2 regions of the Thermomonospora cellulosilytica genome follow, and region 2 is predicted to be linked to the other one. Evidence: riboswitches for the same ligand, from Rfam matches in the RefSeq annotation. Region 2 holds a riboswitch; the other holds the start of a gene.
The links. A riboswitch is a leader RNA that binds a small molecule or an ion and turns the genes downstream of it on or off. The one in region 2 is predicted to bind thiamine pyrophosphate.
Positions count from the first base shown of each region.

Region 1: it holds a riboswitch for thiamine pyrophosphate, as region 2 does, so the genes downstream of both, thiC (phosphomethylpyrimidine synthase ThiC) here and HNR21_RS05935 (purine-cytosine permease family protein) in region 2, are expected to answer to the same signal.

Region 1 is NZ_JACJII010000001.1:4,797,643-4,809,004, reverse strand. It holds gene HNR21_RS22480 (mannose-1-phosphate guanyltransferase) at 16-2,514, opposite strand; gene clsA (cardiolipin synthase ClsA) at 2,536-3,189, opposite strand; gene HNR21_RS22470 (NUDIX hydrolase) at 3,209-3,808, shown strand; TPP riboswitch at 3,816-3,927, shown strand; gene thiC (phosphomethylpyrimidine synthase ThiC) at 3,925-5,664, shown strand; gene HNR21_RS22460 (carboxymuconolactone decarboxylase family protein) at 5,702-6,790, opposite strand; gene HNR21_RS22455 (GMC family oxidoreductase N-terminal domain-containing protein) at 6,801-8,465, opposite strand; gene HNR21_RS22450 (DUF5987 family protein) at 8,462-8,992, opposite strand; gene HNR21_RS22445 (ScbR family autoregulator-binding transcription factor) at 9,321-9,989, shown strand; gene HNR21_RS22440 (TIGR03084 family metal-binding protein) at 10,168-10,983, opposite strand.
Region 2 is NZ_JACJII010000001.1:1,219,373-1,230,734, reverse strand. It holds gene HNR21_RS05975 (heavy metal translocating P-type ATPase) at 1-152, opposite strand, end outside; gene HNR21_RS05970 (DUF8832 domain-containing protein) at 236-1,192, opposite strand; gene HNR21_RS05965 (heavy-metal-associated domain-containing protein) at 1,199-1,405, opposite strand; gene HNR21_RS05960 (Fpg/Nei family DNA glycosylase) at 1,961-2,815, shown strand; gene HNR21_RS05955 (Uma2 family endonuclease) at 2,861-3,475, opposite strand; gene HNR21_RS05950 (SSI family serine proteinase inhibitor) at 3,557-3,991, opposite strand; gene HNR21_RS05945 (rhodanese-like domain-containing protein) at 4,037-4,372, shown strand; gene HNR21_RS05940 (hypothetical protein) at 4,369-4,749, opposite strand; TPP riboswitch at 4,822-4,935, shown strand; gene HNR21_RS05935 (purine-cytosine permease family protein) at 4,926-6,320, shown strand; gene HNR21_RS05930 (PAS domain-containing sensor histidine kinase) at 6,438-8,303, shown strand; gene HNR21_RS05925 (ATP-binding protein) at 8,836-9,351, shown strand; gene HNR21_RS05920 (arginine deiminase) at 9,513-10,706, opposite strand; gene HNR21_RS05915 (MFS transporter) at 10,847-11,362, shown strand, end outside.

The DNA.
Region 1 (11,362 bases), 3.6 Mb from region 2:
GGGAACCCGCTTCCCTCAGGAACCCGCGCGTTCGACCACGGCGGCCCACTCCTCCAGGAGGGCCTGGGCGGCGTCGTCGTCGGCGGCCTCGGCCCACAGGTGGGTGACCGCCTCGGCCGGGTCGGGCAGCACCAGCACCCAGCGGCCGTCGTCCTCGACCACCCGCACCCCGTCGGTGGTGTCGATGGTGCGCCGCCCGGCGGCCTCCACGACGCTGCGCATCACCCCGCCCTTGGCCGCCCACGGGGTCGGCACGGAACGGCGCAGCAGGTGCGCCTGGGGGATGCGCGCGTCGATCTGGGAGAGGGTCAGCCGGGTCCGGGCGACCAGGCCGACCAGCCGGACGAACCCGGCGATCCCGTCGACGGTGTTGCTGAACTCGGGGAACACGAACCCGCCCCGGCCGTCCCCGGCGAAGATCACGTCCGGTGCGGCGGCCGCCTTGGTCAGCGCGTCCTGGGAGGTGGAGATCCACTCCACCTGGACGCCGTGGAACCGGCAGACCTGCTCGGCGACCCGGGTGGTGGTGACCGGCAGCGCCACCCGCCCGCCCCGCCGCTCGGCGGCGACCAGGTCCAGGAACACCAGCAGCGCCCGGTCGTCGCCGATCAGCTCGCCGTTCTCGTTCACCATCGACAGCCGCTCGCCGACCGGGTCGAACCGGGCGCCGAACGCGGCCCGCGAGCTGGACACCAGGTCGCCGAGCCGCTGCAGGTCCCGCATCCGCTCGGCGAGGGTCTCGGTGGGGTTGGCCTCGTCCAGCCGGTTGTTCCTGGTGAGCACCTCCACCCCGACCAGGCCGAGCAGGCTGGGCAGCACCAGCGAGGCGGTGCCGCCGGCGCAGTCCAGCACGATCTTCAGCTCGGCCTCGCGGACGCCGCGCTGGTCGACCCGGGTGAGCAGGTCGCGGGTGTAGGTCTCCAGGGTGCGGGCCGGATAGCTGAGCTGGGCGATCTCGCCGGGGAAGGCGCGGCGGAACTCCTGCCGGCCGAACACCCGCTCCAGCTTGCGCTGCGCCGCCAGCGACAGGTCGGCGCCGTCGGCGTCCAGGAAGATGATGTCCACGCCCTGCGGGTCGCCGGGGGTGGTGCGGATGTAGATGCCGCCGCCGGCGTCCTCGCGGGCGGTCTCGAACCGGGTGACCGGCAGCGGGCAGGCCTCCAGGTCGGCGACGTCGATGGCGCTGGCGGTGAGCGCGCTGATGATCGCGCGCTTGAGGGTGCGGGCGGCGCGGGAGGCGTCGCGGCCGGTGACGACGGTGGCGCCCTTCTTGAGGGTGGTGGCGTAGGCGCTGGCCAGCCGGACCGCCAGCTCCGGGGTGATCTCCACGTTGACCAGCCCGGACACCCCGCGCGGCCCGAACAGGGTGCGCTGGCCGCGCGACTCCCAGATGACGCTGGTGTTGACCACCGCGCCGGCCTCGATGGTCTTGAACGGGTAGACCTTGACGGCGCTGGAGACGTACGCCTCGGCCTCGATCACGCACTCGTCGCCGACGACCGCGCCCTCCTCGACCCGGGCGCCGGCCATCACGTCGGTGTTCTTGCCGATGACGCAGCCGCGCAGGTTGGTGGAGGGGCCGACGAACACGTTGTCGTGCACCACCGCGCGGTGCAGGAACGCGCCCTCCTTGACCACCACGTTGCTGCCGAGCACGGTGAACTCGCGCAGTTCCACCCCGGCCTCGACCTTGGCGTAGTCGCCGATGTAGAGCGGGCCCTTGAGGACGGCCTCGGAGTCGACCTCGGCGCCCTCGGCGATCCACACGCCGGGCGAGACCTCGAAGCCGTCCATCTCCACGTCGACCTTGCCGGACAGCATGTCGGCCTGGGCCTTGAGGTAGCTCTCGTGGGTGCCGACGTCCTCCCAGTAGCAGTCGGCGACGTACCCGTACAGCGGGGCGCCCTCGGCGAGCAGCTTGGGGAACACGTCGCTGGACCAGTCCACCGGGACGCCCTCGGCGACGTGGTCGAGGACCTCGGGCTCCATCACGTAGATGCCGGTGTTGACGGTGTCGGAGAACACCTGCCCCCAGGTGGGCTTCTCCAGGAACCGCTGGATGCGGCCGGCCTCGTCGACGATGATGATCCCGAACTCCAGCGGGTTGGGCACCCGCTTGAGCCCGATGGTGACCAGCGCCCCGTTCTGCTCGTGGAAGCGCACCATGTCGGTCAGGTCGATGTCGGTCAGGGCGTCCCCGGAGATCACGCAGAACCGGTCGTCGCGCAGCGCCTCCTGGGCGTTCTTGACGCTGCCGGCGGTGCCGAGCGGGATCTCCTCGGTGGCGTAGCTCAGCGACATGCCGAGCTCCTCGCCGTCGCCGAAGTAGTTGCGGATCAGCGCGGCCAGGAACTGCACGGTGACCACGGTCTCGGTGAGCCCGTGCCGCCGCAGCAGCCGCAGCACATGCTCCATGATCGGCCGGTTGATGACCGGCAGTAGCGGTTTGGGCTGGTTGGCGGTCATCGGGCGCAGCCGGGTTCCCTCTCCGCCCGCCATCACAACGGCCTTCATGGAGTGTCGCGCTCCCTTCGCTCAGCCGGCCTGAGGTCCGGGGTCCAGCCCCGTCCCGCCGCCGCGCGGCGGATCGTGGACGCCGGTGCGGTCGGCCAGCAGGAGCTGCCGCACCTGGACCCAATAGAGGACGGCCGCCCACCAGTACAGCGCCGTTCCCCAGATGGCGAAGGACCAGCCGATGATCCTCGCTCCGGTCGCCACCGCGCCGGAGTGGTCGCCCAGCAGGAGCAGCGGGAAGGCGTACAGCAGGCACAGCGTGCCCGCCTTGCCCACCATGTGCACCGGCAGCGTGCCGTTGTAACCGAGCCTGCGCAGCACCGGGACGATGGGGGTGATGGCGACCTCCCGGCCCACCAGCAACAGGGTCAGCCACAGCGGGATGATCTCCCGTGCCGTCAGGCCGACCAGGGTGGCCAGGATGTAGAGACGGTCGGCGGCCGGGTCCAGCAGCACGCCCAGCCGGCTGGTCTGCCCGAGCGTCCGCGCCAGCATGCCGTCCAGCCAGTCCGACAGGCCGGCGGCGGCCAGCAGCGCCAGCGCCCACCAGTCGTGTCCGGCCAGCACCAGCCACAGGAACAGCGGCACGCCCAGCAGCCTGGCCAGGCTCAACGCGTTGGGCACCGTCCACACGCGGTCCACGGCCCGCCCGGCCGGCTCGACCGGTGCCTCCACCAGCTCACCTCCAGTCCCGATGATCCCGACCCTACCCGCCGCGCCGGGCCGGGCTCGGGTAGCGTCCCACCTCATGCGCTGGACCCTGCACGGAGAACGCTCCATTTACGTCAGTCCGTGGCTGGATCTGCGACTGGCCGACGTGGAACTTCCGGACGGACGCCGATTCGATCATCATCTGGTGCGCGTACGGCCGTCCGCCGGGGTGGTGGCCGTGGACGGGGAGGGCCGCGCGCTGCTGATCTGGCGGCATCGGTTCATCCCCGACAGCTGGGGCTGGGAGATCCCCGGCGGCCGGGTGGAGCCGGGCGAGGATCCGGCCGCCACCGCCGCCCGGGAACTGGAGGAGGAGACCGGCTGGCGGCCGGGACCGCTCCATCATCTGCTCGACGTCCGCCCCTCCCCCGGCCTCACCGATGGGATTCATCACATTTTCCGGGCCGAGGGCGCGGTGCCCGCCGGCGAGCCGACCGACGTGGAGGCCGAGCGGATCTCCTGGGTGCCGCTGGAGTCGGTGCCCGCCCTGATCGCCCGGGGCGAGATCGTCTCCGGGTCCACCGTGGCGGCGCTGCTCTACCTCATGACCGGGGCTTGCGGCAACGGGGCGGGCGCGGGTTAACGTCTGGGCGGCAAGACGCGGGAGCCCGGCGAACCGGGCTGAGAGTGCGGCTGACACGGCCGCAGACCGCTGGAACCTGACCGGGTAATGCCGGCGTAGGGAGTAGTCGAGTCGCCATGACCGAAGCTGCAGTGTCCGCTGCCCGCAAGACCTACCTCACCAGCCCCACCCGCCCCGACCTGCGGGTGCCGATGAAGGAGGTGCCGCTCAGCACCGGCGAGTCCGTGGTGCTGTACGACACCTCCGGCCCGTACACCGACCCCGCCTACGAGGTGGACGTGCGGCGCGGGCTGCCCGCCCTGCGGGCGAAGTGGATCGCCGAACGCGGCGACACCGCCGAGTACGACGGCCGCCCGGTGCGGCCCGAGGACGACGGCCGCCGCTCCACCAATCGCGACCGGGCCGCCCTTTCCTTCCGCCCCCCGCGCAGGCCGCGCCGCGCCACCGGCGGGCCGGTGACGCAGCGGGCGTACGCGCGGCGCGGCGAGATCACCCCGGAGATGGAGTTCGTGGCGCTGCGCGAGGGCGTGGAGCCGGAGTTCGTGCGGGCCGAGCTGGCGGCGGGCCGGGCGGTGCTGCCGGCCAACGTCAACCACCCGGAGATCGAGCCGATGATCATCGGCCGGAACTTCCTGGTGAAGGTGAACGCCAACATCGGCAACTCGGCGGTGGCCTCCTCCATCGAGGAGGAGGTGGAGAAGATGACCTGGGCGACCCGGTGGGGCGCCGACACGATCATGGACCTGTCCACCGGCCGGGACATCCACACCACCCGGGAGTGGATCTTGCGCAACTCCCCCGTGCCGGTGGGCACGGTGCCGCTGTACCAGGCGCTGGAGAAGGTCGGCGGCAACCCGGCCGACCTGACCTGGGAGGTCTTCCGGGACACCGTGATCGAGCAGGCCGAGCAGGGCGTGGACTACATGACGGTGCACGCCGGGGTGCTGCTGCGGTACATCCCGCTGACCGCTCGGCGCAAGACCGGCATCGTCTCGCGGGGCGGGTCGATCATGGCGGCGTGGTGCCTGGCGCACCACGAGGAGAACTTCCTCTACACCCACTTCCGGGAGCTGTGCGAGATCTTCGCCGCCTACGACATCACCTGGTCGCTGGGCGACGGGCTGCGGCCCGGCTCGATCGCCGACGCCAACGACGAGGCCCAGTTCGCCGAGCTGCGCACCCAGGGCGAGCTGACGAGGATCGCGGCCGAGTACGACAACCAGGTGATGAACGAGGGTCCCGGCCACATCCCGATGCACAAGATCAAGGAGAACGTGGACCTGCAGCGGCAGTGGTGCGACGACGCGCCGTTCTACACCCTCGGCCCGCTGACCACCGACATCGCGCCCGGCTACGACCACATCACCTCGGCGATCGGCGCGGCCATGATCGGCTGGTACGGCACCGCGATGCTGTGCTACGTCACCCCCAAGGAGCACCTGGGGCTGCCGGACAAGGACGACGTCAAGGCCGGCGTGATCGCCTACAAGATCGCCGCCCACGCCGCCGACCTGGCCAAGGGGCACAAGGGGGCGCAGGCGTGGGACGACGCGCTGTCGGACGCGCGGTTCGAGTTCCGCTGGGAGGACCAGTTCAACCTGTCGCTGGACCCCGACACCGCGCGCTCGTTCCATGACGAGACGCTGCCGGCCGCCCCGGCCAAGACCGCGCACTTCTGCTCGATGTGCGGCCCGCACTTCTGCTCGATGAAGATCACCCAGGACGTGCGGAGGTTCGCCGAGGAGCGCGGGCTGTCGGAGCAGGAGGCCCTCGCCGAAGGCATGAAGGCCAAGGCCGAGGAGTTCACCGCCTCCGGCGGGCGGGTCTATCTCCCGCTGACCCCCACGGACGGCTGACGGCCCCGGAGACGTTCGACCAGGACGACACGGACGGTCATCCCGGACGGTCCCGTTTCAGCCCGGCGTACAGGCGGCCCCCCTCGGCACGGGCCGCCTGGAAGCTCGCCCATGAGGTGAGGCCGATCAGCGCCGCGTCGCCGGGCCGGGCACGGCGGAAGTCGTCGACGACCGTCCGGTCGACCTGGTAGGAGGCCCGGGCGGTGAGCAGCGCCAGCCGCCCGGCCGGCACGTCGGCGGCGGGCAGCCCGGCGAGCATCGGCTCCACCCAGGCCCGGCTGGGCATGGCCGGGCCGTTCTCCCCGGCCATGCCGTCCGGCGGGTCCGGCAGGAGGGCCCGGACGGATTCCGGCACCGAACGCCGCCCGACCTCGGCGAAGGCCGCGGCCGCGCGCGCGAAGGCGCCGGCCACGTGCGGGCTGCCGGCCGCCCAGCGCATGTCCTCGGGCAGTGCCGCGTCGGGCAGCAGGTCCAGCGACCGCCCGGGGCGGCGGCCCCGGGCACCGGCCCGCATCACGCGGGCGAGCAGCCGCCTGGCGCCGCCTCGCAGCGCCGCCGGCACGCCCGGTGGGAGAGGCGAATCGCCCAGGAACACGTTGACCATGCGATTGAGGTAATGGAAGGTGACCGCCACCCCGACCAGCTCGGCGGCCTCGGCGTCCGTGCGGAGCATTCCGGGCGGTGCCGCGGGACCTCCGGACGGTCCCCCCATCCCCCAGGCCGCGATCTCGCGCAGCCGTGGATCGGCGACCGACGCGAGCCGTCCCTGGGAGACGGCGGTGGCGTCGCGCCCCGAGGCCAGGCCGTGCAGCACGGTGCCGTGCACCTCGACGCAGTAAGGGCAGGTGTTGCCCAGCGACACGGCGGCCGCCGCCGTCTCCTTGACCGCACGCGGCACGCGGCCCGAGGCCAGGAGCGTCTCCCGCAGCATCATCCAGCAGGCCGCGAGGGACTCCGGCACGGGGGCGTGCAGCGCGACCGGTGGGGCGAGCATGCCGAAGTCCTGCTCGACCTGCGCGTAGACCGCGCCGGCCAGCCCCTCCGCGGCGCCGTACGGCACCGCGGAGACGTGGCGGATCTGGACCTGTGCCCCTCTGCGGGCCGCCCGGGCCAGCATTCTGCTCATTGCCGGGCCGTCATCCGCGGATCACGCCGGGCACCAGCGGCTCCACCGCGCGGCGGGCGCTCGTGGCGCCGTCCGGCGCCGGCGCCCCGTACCTGACCGGTATGCCGCGCTCCTGCGCCGCCCGCACGATGGCGGGCATGGCACGTTCGGCCAGCGCGGCGATGGTCATCGCCGGGTTGACCGTCAGGCCCGTCGGCACGGCGGAGCCGTCGGTGACGAAGATGCCGGGATGGCCGCGTAACTCGTGGCGGTCGTCCAGCGCCGAGGTGGCCGGATCATCGCCGATCCGGCAGGACGCGAGCGGATGCACCGTGTAGGCGCCGACCAGGTCGTTCGTCCACGGCCGCACCTTGGCCAGCCCGTCGCGCTCGAGGATCTCGCGCACCGCGGCGTCCGCCTCGGCCCAGCCTCGCGCCGTGTTCAGGGTGGGGCTGTACCGGAGGTTGCCGCGCCCGAGCATCTGCTGGGAGATGCGCATGGCGTTGCCGGTGGCCGGGGGCGGGCCGAAGACCCCCTCGTTGTCGTCCTCGGACATGATGAAGATCGTCAGCCAGGACTGCCAGCGCCGCAGCATCTCCTTCTTCCGCACCCCGAACCAGGTCGGGGCGCCGGCGTCCTCGGCGTCCGGCGCCTGGGCCAGGATCGTGCCCAGGCCCGGCGGGAAGTACAGCTGCTCCAGCGAGAAGCGGGAGAACTCGGGCAGGTCTCCGTCCAGCCGGTCCCAGTTCGCCACGACCGGGCCGCGGCCGATCTGGTTGGCGGCATAGGCCAGGCCGCCCTCGCGGGAGAGCCCGAGCACCTCGCGCACCCGGTCCTCGTCGATGACCGCCGTGTTGAGGCGTTCGCCGTTGCCGGAGAAGTACCGGCCCACCGCGTGGGGCATCTTCCCCAGGTCGGCCTCGGAGCGCTGCAGGATCACCGGGGTGGCCCCGGCCCCCGCGGCGAGAACGACGATCTTGGCGTCGATCGTCCCGCTCGCCGTGTGGATGCGGTAGTCCTCGTCGTCGATGACGTTGTAGTGGACCCGGTAGCCGCCGTCGTCGGTGCGGGTCAGCCGCTGCACCTCGTGCAGCGGGCGGATCTCGGCGCCGTGCGCCAGGGCCGCGGGAAGGTAGTTGAACAGCAGCGACCGCTTGGCGTCGAAGCGGCAGCCGGCCATCATCCAGTTGCAGTTGGTGCACTTGTCGTTGTCGACGGCGACCGGCACCGGATTGGCGGTCAGGCCCGCGTGGGCGCACGCCGCCGCCCACAGCCCGCCGGCGTAGGTGACCTCGTTCCAGTCCTGCCCGGTGACCGGCAGCGCCTCGGCCACCCGGTCGTACCAGGGCTCCAGCGTGTCCCGGGAGATCGCCTTCGGCCAGATCCGGCGGCCGATGCTGCCCTGGCGGTCGAAGACGAAGCGCGGTGCGCGGGGCATCGCGGCGAAGTACACGACGCTGCCGCCGCCCACGCAGTTGCCGCCGAGCACGCTCATGCCGTCGCCCACCACGAAGTCGAAGATCCGGGTGTAGGACGAACCGAGCTTGAAGTCGTGCTCGAACTCCCTGCTCTCCAGCCAGGGGCCGCGTTCGAGCACCACCACGCGGGCGCCGCCCGCGGCGAGGTGGTACGCGGCGATCGCGCCGCCGAAGCCGCTGCCCACCACCAGGACGTCGGTGCGTTCGACACTGCTCATCGCGGGCTCCCCGAAGGCGTGGTGTCGGGATGGACGTCGGCCAGCCGGCGGCCGTAGGAGTAGGCGGGGAAGCGCCACAGGCCGTCGGGGGAGGGCTCCATCAGCCCCATGGCCAGCAGGCCGGGATGCCCCTCGGCCAACGCGTCCCGGGTGTGCATGTGCGCGGCGGTGTCGAAGGCCATGTTGCTGAACAGGGCGAGAAGGACCCAGGCGTCCTTCTCCGGATGGCCGGGGGCCACCAGGGAGCGGACCAGGGCGGTCCGGTCCTCGAACGCGAGCGCGACGAAGGCGGGGACGCCGGGGTCCAGCGTCAGCCCGTGCTGGTCCGCGTACGCGCGCGCATGCTCGTTCAGCATGTCCGCCAGCACCGGCAGATCGGTGTGGATCCCGGTCGCTGGCGTCCGCAGCAGCTCGACCGCGCCCGCCGCGACCGCCCCGGGGCCCTCGGCGGCGCCCGCGACCGCCCTGTCGTCGGGGGAACGCCGTTCACCGGGAACGATGGTGTCGGCGAATGCCTCGAGTGTCATTGTCTCGGCTTCTTTCTCTTCCGCGGATGCCGATTCCATCGGCGGCACACCTCCCGTTCGCCGTGCGAAACCCATGGATATACGGAACATATGAGGCGAATCGGCGTCATCGACTCATCGCGCGCGATACCCGTCAGGAATCTCATTCCTGTCCGTTATCGTCCACTTCTTCCGGCGTCCCCGGCATCCTTGAGAGTGTCGTCCGCGGGGCCGGCGCGCACTGAAGACGCGTATCGGTACCGGTCCCCTTCTCGGCGCCGCCACTGGAAGTTGCACGACCGGTTGCCCGGTGCTATAACCCTGCTCCCATCGAACACTTGGACAGGAGATGCAGAAGAGAGCCGAACGGACCCGTCAGGCGATCCTGATGGCCGCCGCCGAGATGTTCGAGGCCAAGGGATACCAGGCCACCAGCCTCCAGGACATCGTGACCGGGCGCGACGTGAGCAAGGGCGCGGTGTACTTCCATTTCCCGAGCAAGCAAAACCTCGCAGTCGCCATCCTCCAGGAGCAGCTCGGCCGCTGGCCCGCCCTGGTGGACGAGCTGCGTCAACATAACCAGCGTGTGATCCGGCTGCTTCCGGAGCTGCTGTGGCGCGCCCACGCGATCTTTCACGACGACGTGCTGACCCGCGCGAGCACCCGGCTGGCGTGTGAGGGGGACCTGATCGGCGCCTCGGCGCCGCACCTGTTCTGCGGGCAGGCCGACGTCATCGACGCCCTGCTCCAGGAGGCGCGGGAGCAGGGCGACCTGCGGCCGGACGTCGACACCCGGATCGTGGCCGAACTCATCGTGGCCACGTTCGCCGGGCTGCAGCGCATGGCCGTGCTGCACAGGACCGGGAACGCCGACGTGCGCGCCCACCTGGCGGAGATGTGGCGGTGGCTGCTGCCGGGACTGGTCAAGGCCGAGCACATGAACGAGGTGATGCGCGGCATCAACGGAATCGGGCCGACGCCGGACACCGGCACGCCGCGCCCGGATCTGTCCAACTGAGATCCCGCCGGGCCCGTCGGGCGTCCCGGCGGCAGGACGGGCGGCAGCGGCCGCCCGGCACGCCTGCGGGAAGCCCCCGCGCCGGTCCCGGCGATGTGCCGGTCCCGGCGATCACGGGCGCCGGAACAGGGGCGCCCCCGGGTCCGGATCGCCACCCTCGCGGGATGGCGATCCGTGTTCACCCGGCCCGGCCGTCGGCGGCGACGGGCTTGTCGAACTGCCCCGGCCTGCGGCCCGGACCGGCCGGGCCGCGGTACGCCTGGGCGATGTCCAGCCACTGGTCGGCCTCCTCCCCCGACGCCGTGACCGCCAGGTCGTCGCGATGCCGGCGCCTGGTCACCAGGAGGCAGAAGTCGACGGCGGGACCGGTGACGCGCTGCGGGGAATCGGCCGGGCCGAACTCCCAGACCGCGCCCGACGGCGCCGTGATCTCGAACCGGAACTGGGTCCTGGGCGGGGTCATGCCGCGCGCCTCGTATCCGAAGTCCCGGGTCAGGACCGCGAAGCCGACCAGGTGCCCGATCCTGTCGGTCCGCTCGATCTCGACGCCCAGCGCGTCGGCGATGTCCTGGCCGTGGGCGAACACCTCCATGATCCCCGCGCAGGCGAGGATGGTCGGCGGGAGCGGATTGACCAGCCAGGGCACCGTCTGCCCGGCGGGCACCGAGCTGAGCGCCTCGACCGCCGCCGCGCGCTCGTCCTTCCAGCGGGCCAGCATGACGTCCGGTTCGGCACGGTACTGGGCCAGCGCGGCGTTGACCGCCCCGTCGAAGTCCGCCTTGGCGGCGGCGGCCATCGCCTTGAACGCCTCCGGCTCGGCGGCCGCCATCCCGGCCAGCCGGAAGATGAACGACAGATGCGCGACCTGGTCGGCGATGCTCCAGCCGGGCGCGGGCGTCGGCAGTTTCCATTGGCGCTCGTCCAGGCCGGACACCAGGTCGTCGATCTGCAGGCTTTCGGCGGTCAGATCGGAGAACACGTCCAGTTCGGCCACTTCTCGCTCCTCGGATGGGTTCACAACGGTCGGGAGTGGCCGCCGGCGTCATCCCTTTTCCAGCGCATGGTCCTGGGACCGCGCGGCGGCCGGGAACGGCGCCGGAAAAGGATCATCGGCCGGGCGGCGTGAAAGGGGTCGCCCACCGATCGCACCGCCTTTGTGCAGCCGAGGCCAGTATCGATCAGATCGCCCCGGCCGGCTTCGCGCATTGTGCTCCATGGTCCCGGCATTTCAGGGAATCGGCTCCGGTGGCGGGCGCACCGGCCCGCATGGCGAACGCCCGTCTCTTCCGGCTCCGGCACACCGCCGCGCACGACGCCGAGCTCACCGATGCCTTCATCAGGGTGGCCGGACTGGTGGACCCGCCGGTCACCCT
Region 2 (11,362 bases):
ACGGTGACGGTGGCCTTCTCGGTGGCGTAGTTGACCGTCGCGGTGACGCCGTCCAGCTTGTTCAGCTTGCGCTCGATGCGGGCCGCGCAGGAGGCACAGGTCATCCCGCCGATCGCCAGCTCGATGGACCCGGTCGCATCGCCGGTGCTCATCGTCCCTCCTGTCGTCGGGGTCGGTTGGGTGAACGGTCTTCCACAGCGCCGCCGGCCTCTGGAACGGGGCCGCCGGGGGTGTTTCAGTGGGTGTGGTCGTGGCCGTCGCCCGGTGGGGCGGGCTCGGCGGACGGGACGGTGACGCCCTGTCCCGCGACGGCGGTGAACTCGGCGGTGCGCACCTTCCCCTCGTGCTGGAAGTCCAGGTAGAGCCGGTACGCGCCGGAGCTGGGGACCTCGGCGTGGAAGGTGATGTCCGGGCCGGGCCTGGTCCTGCCGTCGCCGGGTTCCCCGTCCGGGTGGACGTGCAGGTACGCCAGGTCGCCGCTGCGCAGCGCCACCAGGTGACCGTACGCGCCCAGGTAGGGCTCCAGGTCGGTGACCGGCTCGCCGTCCCTGCTCACCGACAGGGTCAGCCTGCTGGAGCGGCCGGGAAGGAGGGTGCCGGTCAGCCGGACCTCATAACCGTCCACCGTGGCGGTCTGTTCCGCCTTCGGCAGGTCCTCGGGCCGGTGGTCGCCGGGCGCGGTGACGTCCGTGCCGAGGGTGAGCTGCTCGGCGGCCCCCTGCGGCTGGAAGTCGGTGAAGATCCGGTAGGTCCCCGGGTCGGGCAGCTCCAGCGGAACGGACCATACCCCCGAGGCGTTCATCCGGGGATGCAGGTGCTGGTAGTTCCGCAGGTCGCGGCGGACGGCGATCAGGTGCAGCGGCTTGCCGTGGATCGTGGCGAACCGGGTGACCGGCCGCCCGTCCGGCCCGTTCACGGTGAACCGGAACTCGTCCCGCTCACCGGCCTGGACCGTGGTCGCCTGCGGAACGAGCGTGTACCCGTCCTGCGAGACCTGCAGCCCGCCCGGCACCGGCGGCGCATCGGCGTGAGCCCCGCCGCCGTGACCCGCACCGGAATGCTCCCCGTGCCCCTGCGCACGGACCGTCTCCTCCGGCCCGGCGGGGCCGGCGACGTTACCGACCACCGCCGCACCGGCGAAGACCACGCCCAGGCCGAGAACGTACGCTCCCAGCTTGGTCGGGGTGTTCATCGTCGATCAGCCCTTCACCTGGTAACCGGCCTCCTCGACGGCCGCCCGGATCCGGGAGTCGTCGAGGGCGCCCTCGCCCGTCACGGTCATCCGCCCGCTCGCCAGGTCGACCTCCACACCGGTCACCCCCGGCACCTCGCCCACTTCCTCCTTGACCGAGGCGACGCAGTGCCCGCAGGTCATCCCGACGACGGTGTAGGTGCTCGTGCTCATCCGAAATCCTCCTCAATTACCCCTGGGGGGTATCACGCCTCCGATGTTGCCACCCTCGCGGCCGAACGGCAACCCCTACCCCCTACCCGTTTATGAGACCTGCATCATAGGTGCTCAGATACCAGGAGGGGGTAACTGACCCTCCTGCCACACCGTGGAACGCGACACGCTGTGCCCGGCCTCAGCCCCACCCATCGCCCCCACCCGACGACCAGCCCGAAACCCGCCTCGAGCAACAACCCGGACATCCCCCGCCCCCTCCGACGGCAGCGGGCAAGCCCCGCCGCGACCTCACGCAGGTCGTTCGCACCCCAAGGCCCGCTCGCCGCCGCGTCGGGGGTGCGGCGGTCAAGCGCGCCACGGCGATGAGCGCCCGTTATCCACAGGAGTTGTGGATGTCGGCTTCGGGAGACGGATGCCGGATGAGGGGATTTGCACAGGTATGCATATGCACAAAGTGGGGCGGCAGAGGCCGCCCGGAGTTATCCACAGGTGTGTCCACAGTGATCCACAGGGGTGTGGACAGGACGGGGCGGCGCATGCGGATACTGGGGCATGCCCGAGCTGCCCGAGGTCGAGGCGCTGGCCTCGTTCCTGCGCGAGCGTGCGGTCGGCCGTGCCGTCGCCCGGATCGACGTCGCCGCCGTCTCCGCGTTGAAGACCTACGACCCGCCCGTGACCGCGTTGCAGGGGCTGAGCGTCGGCGGGGTGACGCGGCACGGCAAGTTCCTCGATCTGGACGTGGACGGGATCCATCTCGTCGTGCACCTGGCCCGGTCGGGATGGCTGCGCTGGCAGGAGCAGGTCCCCACCCGGCCGGTGCGGCCCGGGGGCAGGAACCCGCTGGCCGTGCGGGTGCATCTGGACGACGGCTCGGGGTTCGACCTGACCGAGGCCGGCAGCAAGAAGGGGCTGGCGGTGTACGTCGTCCGGGATCCCGCCGAGGTGCCCGGGATCGCCGCGCTGGGGCCCGACCCCCTGGACGAGGCGTTCACCCTGGAGGCGTTCCGGGAGATCGTCGGCGGGCGGCGCACCCGGATCAAGGGGCTGCTCCGCGACCAGAAGGTGATCGCCGGGATCGGCAACGTCTACTCCGACGAGGTGCTGCACGCCGCCCGGATGTCCCCGTTCAAGATCGCCGCGAGCCTGTCCGACGAGGAGGTCCGCGCCCTGTACGAGGCCATCGGCACCACCCTGCGCGACGCCGTCGAGCGCTCCCCGGGCCCGGCCGCCGGCGCCGAGAAGAAGACCGGCCTGCGCGTCCACGGCCGCACCGGGCAGAAGTGCCCCGTCTGCGGCGACACCGTCCGCGAGGTCTCCTTCGCCGACAGTTCCCTGCAGTACTGCCCCACCTGCCAGACCGGCGGCAAACCCCTCGCCGACCGCCGCCTGTCCCGCCTCCTCAAGTGACCGCCGGGGCCGGGACTCGCCGGTGTCCTCGTCGCGGAGCGCGTCTCAGACCTTCGGGGCCACTTCCAGGTCCTCCCACAGCACGCGAATGCCGAACGGGGAAGTGACGTGCACGGCCTCGGGCCCCATGTCGCGATGGGTCGTCCCGATGTGGGTGTAGGGTCCTCTGCCGCCGGTGAGGGCGTAGCGTTCGATGGCGACGGCCCCGACCTTGTCGAACTGGACCAGCCAGTAGTGCGGGATGCCGGCGTCGGCGTAGTCCGCCATCTTGTAGACGCGATCACGCCGATCGGACCAGGTCGAGAGCACTTCCACGACGATCAGGCAATGCTCGGCCGCGAGCTGTTCGAACTCCGGCAGACAGCGATGAAGGACCGCGTCGGGCTTGCGGGCGGTCGGAGGCCTCTCCCAGAGCAGCACATCGACCTCGGTGTTGGTCTCGTAGCACTCCGCGCGGCCCGTGCGGCGCATCTCCGCGACGGCCTCACGTTCCAGGGCGAGCGACAATCTGGTGGCCACCTTCTGGTGGTCACGCCCGCGCTGCTCGCGAGGCACGACGTATCCATCGACGAGCTCCAGATCCCGGCGGGTCTCCTCGTCGATGTCGAGGTACGCCTCCCATGTGATCGGCTCGTGCTGATGCTCATGCCAGATCGTCATGCCGGGCGCTCCTGGGTCGCGGTCGGATCGTCCGTCCGATCGTAGGTCGCGGCGGGAGGGCGCCCGGGTCGAACGGGCGGATCAGCCTGTGGGGGCGAGGAGGGGGGCGGCCTTCTGCCAGCGGGCGATCTCGCAGCCGTTCAGGCGGGTGAAGCGGGCGTCGACCCTGTCGCCGCGCCAGGTGCCGGTGACCCTGGCGGTCTGGTCGCCGCCGTGGATCTGGGTGCAGGCGGCGTCCTCGGGGACCGGCTCGAACGGCCGGTCCGCCGCCGCGAGCGCCTGGCAGGCTGCCTGCGGCCTCGGATGGGTGCCGCCGGCGGGGTCGCAGGTGAGGGTCCACATGACGGCCGGCATGCCGGGCTTGTCACGGACCTCGACGGTCAGTTCGGTCCGCGGGGCCGGGGACACGCTCGCGGGCGGGGCGCCCGCGGGGTCCTCTGCGCCGCAGCCGGTCAGTGCGATGGCGGCGAACGTGGCGACGCCCGCCGCGGTGGTCAGTGGCGTCCGGTACCGCATGCGGATTCGACGCGCGGGGGCGTCACACGGTTCCATGGGGGCGTGATGTTTTTCGGGCAGGACGTTCCGGCCGTGGGCGTGACCGAGGTGCCGCAGGGCGCGTACCTGCTGGACGTCCGTGAGCAGGACGAGTGGGACGCGGGGCACGCGCCGGACGCCGTGCACATCCCGATGAGCGAGCTGAACGACCGGGCGGCGGAGATCCCGCAGGACCGCGAGGTGTACGTGGTGTGCCGGGTGGGAGGCCGTTCCGCCCAGGTGACGGTGGCGCTCAACAACGCCGGCTGGACCGCCCGCAACGTCGACGGCGGGATGCAGCAGTGGGCCGCCGCCGGCCTGCCGATGGTCTCCGAGACCTCCGACGAGCCCTACGTGGCCTAGCAGTTGCCCAGGCAGTCGGCGCGGAACAGTTCCTCGCCGCCCGCCTGGACGACGAAGTCGCCGCGCACCCAGTCGGACTCGCTCAGGGGGGCGGTGGAGGTGATCGTCCCGGTGAGGGTGACCTCCCGGCCGTCGGCGGCGGCGCCCCGGCAGGTGACCGGGGTGGCGGCGGGGTCGGAGCCCTGGACGGTGCACGACAGGTCGCCGTTGACGGCGACGCCCGTCTCCTGCTCGATGGCGGTGGCGCCGACGACCTCGATCATGCCCTCGCGCTTGCCGAGCTCGAAGCCCTCCTCGGCGGCCTGGCGGACCTCACCGCAGCCGGTGAGGGCGAGCAGGGCGGCGGCCACCAGCAGGCCGGTGCGGGTGCGTGTCACGGGGGCAGCGTAAACCGGACGGCCAGGCGCAGACCTGGAATTCCGGCAATGTACGATCTTCCCGACCACAAGTGGACATCGCGCGGGAGCTCGGGCCGACCGGGCTGAGAGGGCGACACGACGGCGTCGCCGACCGCAGGAACCTGTCCGGGTAATGCCGGCGTAGGGAGCGTGCCGTGAAATCAGTCGTGCGTGCCGCCACGCAGGACGCGCCTCGCGACGAGGCCCCGTACACCCTCGACGAGGAGGCCCCCAGGGTCCTGGGCTTCTGGGACCAGAGCGCGTTCTGGGCCAACCTCGGCGTCAGCCTGTTCGCCTTCTCCGGCGCGTACACCGTGCTGGCACCGGACGAGAACGGCGCCGCGCAACTGCCGATCACGGCGGGCATCGTCGCGATGATCGTCGGGACCGTGCTGGGCGGGCTGATGCTGGGCCTGGCCGCCGTCCCCGGAGCCCGCACCGGGCAGCCCGCGATGGTGCTGCTGCGCGGGCTGTTCGGGGCGCGGCTGTCGTACGTGCCGACCGCGCTCAACATCGTGCAGCTCGTCGGCTGGGGCACGTTCGAGCTGATCGTGATCGCCGACGCGGCGCGGCAGCTGTACGACGGCGTCCCGCGCTGGGCGTACGTGCTGGCCGCGGGCGTGCTGACCACGGTGCTGGCGATCTGGCCGCTGGGGTCGGTGCGGCTGCTGCGCCGGTACGTGACCGCCGCCGTGATGATCGCGCTGGTGTACTTCTACCTCCAGCTCCTGCGCGAGCCGCTGCCCGACCTGGGCGCCGCCCCCGGGTCCGGAACGCAGTCGTGGAGCCTGTTCTGGGCCGGGGCGGACGCGGCGCTGGCGGTGTCGATCTCCTGGGTGCCGCTGGCCGCCGACTACACCCGGCACGCCCGCAGCGCGCGCGGCGCGTTCGGGGCGGCGACGGTCGCGTACGCGGCGACGCAGATCATCGCCTACGTGCTCGGCCTGCTGGCGCTCGCCCTGGTGGCGGGGGACTCGGCACAGGTCTACACGCCGTTCCTCGGGGTGACGCTGGGGGCCTGGTTCTTCGCGGTGTTCGTGCTGCGGGAGGCCGACCAGTCGTTCGCCAACGTGTACTCCACCGCCGTGTCGATCCAGAACATCGTGCCCAGGGCGGACCGGCGGGTGCTGGCCGTGGCGCTGGGCGCGCTGATCACCGGGCTGGCGCTGGTGCTGGACATGGGCGACTACGCGGGCTTCCTGTCGCTGATCGGGTCGGTGTTCGTGCCGATGCTCGGCGTGCTGGCGGTGGACTTCTTCCTCGGCCGGGGGCGGCGCGGCTGGAACCTGTCGGCGGCGGCCCCGTCCCGGTGGGGGATGATCGCGGCCTGGGCGATCGGCTTCGTGACGTACCAGCTGATCAACCCGGGCTCGGTGGGCGGCTGGTCGGCGCTGTGGACGGACCTGCGGGAGCTGCTGGGCTTCACCCCGCAGCCGTGGACCAGCGCGTCGCTGCTGTCGTTCCTGGCCGCCGGGCTGGCCGCGCTGGCGGCGGGCCGGATCCGGCCGTCCGGCGGGGCCGCCGCCACGGAGCCCGTTACCTCCCGGTAGAGTGCCCGGCGTTCCGCCGAACGTGCCGATCGGGTGGTGATCCTGCGGTGACATGGCTGTTGACGTGGGAACCTTCCATCCGGCTTCGCCCGGCGCACTGAGTGGACCGGTGGCACGATGACAGGCGTGGCTCCCCCTCCAGACCCTCCGGGCGGTCAGGACGCGATCGTCCGCGCGGTCATCGAATGCGCGGCCGACGCGATCGTCGCGGTGGACGAGCAGATGCGGGTGTCGCTGTGGAACCCGGCGGCCGAGCGGATGTTCGGCTGGTCGGCCGGCGAGGTGCTGGGCCGCGTTCCGCCGATCATCCCGCACGAGCTGCAGGCCGAGCAGAACGCGGTGCTGGAGCGGGTCCGCCAGGGCGGGCAGATCTCCATCGCCACCCGGCGGTTCCGCCGCGACGGGCGGCTGATCGACGTGCGGATCGACACCAGCGCCCTGCACGACCCGTCCGGCGGGCTGCTCGGCTGGGTCGGCGTCTACCACCCGGTCGACGACGCCGACGTGGCGCAGCACCACATGGCCGAACGGGCCCGGCTGGTGCGGCGGCTCAACGAGGTGGTCGCCGACCTGAACGCCGAGCTGGACCTGGGCACCGTGCTGGACCGGATCACCACCGCGCTGATCGAGCTGACCGGGGCCGACGCAGGCGGCTTCGTGCGGATCCACGGGGAGCGGCTGGAGCTGGTCAGCATGCACGGCCTGCCCGAGCGCATGCGCGGCGCGGTCGCCGACCTGCGGCCCAGCCTGGTCGGCGAGCTGCTGCGGTCGGGCAAGACGGTGATGCTGGCCACCGGGGAGCGCCGGCTGGGCGACCTGATCTGGTCGGAGCTGACGGGCCTGCACACCATCGCGCTCGGCCTGTCGTACCTGCAGAACCAGCCGTACGGGGCGCTGTACGCGCTGTTCTCCGGCCGCAAGGTGGGGCACGCCGAGCTGGAGCTGCTGGAGCTGCTGGCCGGGCACGCCGGGGTCGCGGTCGGCAACGCGGTCGCCTACGCCGAGGCCGTCCGCCAGCGCGCCCACGAGCGCGCGGTGATCGACTCCAGCGCGGACGGCATCGCCGTGCTGGACCGCCGCGGCCTGGTCCGCCAGTGGAACCCGGCCGCCCGCCGGCTCACCGGCGTCCCGGCCGCGGACGCGCTCGGCAAGCCGCCCCCGTTCGAGGTCCCGGCGCCCGGCGAGACGCTCACCCAGCGGCTGCCGTCCGGGGTGTGGCTGAACGTGCTGTGCGCCGAGGTCACCGAGACCGGCGAGCTGGTGGTGGACTTCCGGGACGTCACCGAGGCCAAGGACCTGGAGGAGGCCAAGGACCTGTTCCTGGCGACCACCAGCCACGAGCTGCGCACCCCGATCACGGTGGTGCAGGGGTTCGCCAGCACGCTGGTCAACCGGTGGGACAAGCTCTCGGACGCCGACCGGCGGCTGGCGGTGGAGACCATCGCCGAGCGCGCCCGCGCGCTGGGCCGGCTGGTGGAGCACCTGCTGCTGGGCTCGCGCGCCGGGGCGGGCGAGCTGAAGATCACGATCGAGAAGTTCGACCTGGCCCGGCTGCTGGAGGCGTCGGTGGCCGGGTTCCGTTCGCTGTCGGAGCTGCACACCGTGGAGCTGGAGGTGGCCGACGACCTGCCGCCGGTGCGCGGGGACTGGATGGCCACCGACATCATCCTGGGCCAACTGCTGGAGAACGCCTTCAAGTACTCCCCGGACGGCGGCACGGTGTCGGTCCGGGCCTGGGCCGAGGGCGGGGACCTGGTCGTGACGGTCTCCGACGAGGGCGTGGGCATCGCCCCCGGCGACCACGAGCGGATCTTCGAGCGCTTCGTCCAGGGCGACGCCGGGGACCGCCGCCGTTTCGGCGGCATCGGGCTGGGCCTGTACATCGTGAAGCGGCTGGCCCAGGCCCAGCAGGGGGACGTCTCCGCGCACTCCCGCCCCGGCGGCGGCACCACCATGCGCCTGACCCTCCGCCCCGCGGACTGATCCCCGTCGTCCTGGAGGACGACCCCCAGACCCCCGGAGTGACGGTTCGGACGATCCTCACTTCGCTGCGGTCGTCCGGCCTGCCGAGCTGGGGGACGACCCCCAGACCCCCGAGGTAACGGTTCGGACGATCCTCGCTCCGCTGCGGTCGTCCGACCGTCGTGATCGCCTTTCAGGGCTTCGAAGGGCTGATCAGGCGATTCATCCCCGATGTCGGTGATGTGACGGACGAAACGCCGATGAGAGGAGTAATCCCGCTCACAGGTGGATAGGTCAAGATGCGGATTCGTTCGTCATCGGCACGGGTCTGGGGGTGATTGGCCGTGACGGGAGGGCCGATCGCTCGTTGTCCCGATGAGGGCGTGTTCGCGCCTTTTCGGGCCGGGTCGCCGTCCGGCCGCCGGGCCGGGGCGCGGACCGGCGCGGAGGGGCGGGTGGACCCGGAGGCCGCATTTCGGGCGTGTTTCCAGCTGTCCGCATCAGGGCATTTCGGTCGTAGCATGGCCGACGGATCGTCACCGGACCGGGGGAGGTGAGGGCGTCGAGCGTCGTACTGCTGCCGCACGCGCCGTCGAGCGTCGCGGTCGCCCGTAAGCGCCTCTGCTCCGAGCTGCTGGCCTCCGGAGTGCGTTCCGGGGTGGTGGACGACGCGGCGGTGATCATCAGCGAGCTGCTCAGCAACGCGCTCCGGCACGCCAGGCCGCTGCCGTCCGGCCAGGTCCGGGTGAGCTGGATCCGCACCGGCGACGCCATCGAGGTCGCGGTCAGCGACGGGGGCGCGATGACCGAGCCCCGCCGCGGCCGGCCCACCCTGTCCTCGCTCGGCGGACGCGGCCTCGGCATCGTGGAGGCCCTCGCCGAACACTGGGGCGTGCGCCACGAGCCCGGCTGCACCACCGTCTGGGCCGTCCTCAACGCCCCCCGCAACGCCCCCGCGCACGGCGGCTCCGTGCCCAAGCTCGCCCAGACCGCGGCCTTCACCGACGACGACACCGGGGTCGTGGGCTCCACCGCCCGCCTCAACCACACCCGCCTCGCCGGCGGCTGAGCCGCCCCGCCCGCCCGGCGGCGTTGGGGCGGGGGACACCGAGGGGCGGCGGGGAATGTGCGATCGAGCACACCGGGCCCCTTGGCGGGACCGGGGCTGTATGGTCTTGCCCAGCTCGGGCGCTGTCGTGCCCCCGTCGACACCGCCCGAGCATCCAGACCTCAGACCGGGTCGCGCCGGATCGGGCAGGACATGCAGCGCGGGCCGCCGCGCCCGCTGCCCAGCTCGCTGCCCGCGATCCTGATCACCTCGATGCCCGCGGCCTCGAGCTGGGCGTTGGTCTCGGTGTTGCGCTCGTAGGCGACGGCCAGGCGCGGGGCGATCGCGAGGGTGTTGTTGCCGTCGTCCCACTGCTCGCGTTCGGCGGTGACCGGGTCCAGGCCGGTGTCGATGACGCGGAGCCGGCCTGTGCCCATGGCCTCGGCGGCGGCCTCCAGGAACGGGCGTTCCTCCGAGATCCGCAGGTCGCCGTCGTCGGGGCGGACGGTGTAGGCGGTCAGCGAGTACGCCACCGGCGGATACATCACGACGGTGTCGACGTCGACCATCGTGCAGATGGTGTCCAGGTGCATGGTGGCCCGTTCCTGCGCGATCGGGACGGCCAGCACGGTGTGCGCGACCCCGGCGGCGAAGACCTGCCGGGCCAGCCGTTCCACCCCCGCCGGGGTGGTGCGCTCGCCGGTGCCGACCGCGATCACGCCGGGGGCCAGCAGCAGGACGTCGCCGCCCTCCACGTGCTCCAGCTCCGGCCGGTAGACCAGCTCCACCCCGCGGAACCGCGGATGGTGCTCGTAGATCAGCCGGGTCAGCGAGGTCTCGCGGCGGCGGGCCCGCATCGCCAGGCTGGTCACCGCCACCCGTGGGCCGATCCAGGCGCTGGAGTCCCGGGTGAACAGCAGGTTCGGCAGCGGGTCGATGATGAAGTCGCGCGGGTCCATCAGGCGGTAGACCAGGCCGTGCGCGGACTTGAGCTCCTCGTGGGCCAGTCCGGCGATCAGGGTGTGCGCCAGGCGCTCGGGATCCAGTTCCTGCAGGTGGCTCTCGACCACGGCGCGGAGCCGGTCGCCCAGGCGCCGGTCGTCGATCGCCTCGGCGATGGCCTCACGGCGGGCGTCGTCGTACTCCAGGGCGTCCTGCAGCAGCTCGATCACGTACAGGACCTCGACGCCGTGGTCGCGCAGCGCCTGCGCGAAGGCGTCGTGCTCCTCCTGCGCCCGGCCGACCCAGGGGATCCCGTCGAACAGCAGCTTGTCGTTGTTGCGCGGGGTGAGCCGCTTGAGTTCGGCCCCCGGACGGTGCAGCAGCACCGTACGGAGCCTGCCGACCTCGCTCTCGACACGGTAGGTATGGGTCACTCTGGCCAGCCTATGCTCGAACGTCCCGAGGGGACCGTTTGATCCGGACTCATGACCTGTGGGGGGCGGCTCAAACCCGGGTCGCCGTTCTATGCTCGGACCGGCATGCGCACTCCCCCCAACGCCCCTGAGCGGCGCCGATGACCCCGCGGGCCCCCGTCCACACGGTGCATCTGGGCGCGGCCACGCTGCTGCGGGTGTCCGCCGAGGGGCTGGGAACGGGGCTGGTGCTGGTCGTCCAGGCGCGCACCGGGCAGGCCGCGCTGGCCGGGTTCCTGCAGGCGGGGGTGATGCTCCCGTACGTGGTGGCCGGTCCCGCCGTGGGGCACGCCCTGGACCGGACGAGGCGCCCCCGGACCTTCGCCCTCGCGCTGGCGGGCTGCTACGTGCTGGCCGCCGCGCTGCTGATGCTGGTGGCCGGGCGGGTGCCGCTGCTCCTGGCGCTGGTCCTGGCCGTGGCGGTCGGCTGCACCGAGCCGATCGTGGTGGCGCTCACCGGCCTGCTGCCCCGCTTCGTCCCGGCCCACCGGCTGACCGGCGCGTACGGGCTGGAGGCGGCGACCTACAACGTCGCCGCGATCACCGGCCCGGGGCTGGCCGCCGCCCTGGCCGCCGGGCCGGGGGCCGGGTACGCGGGGCTGGCGGTCGTGGGCAGC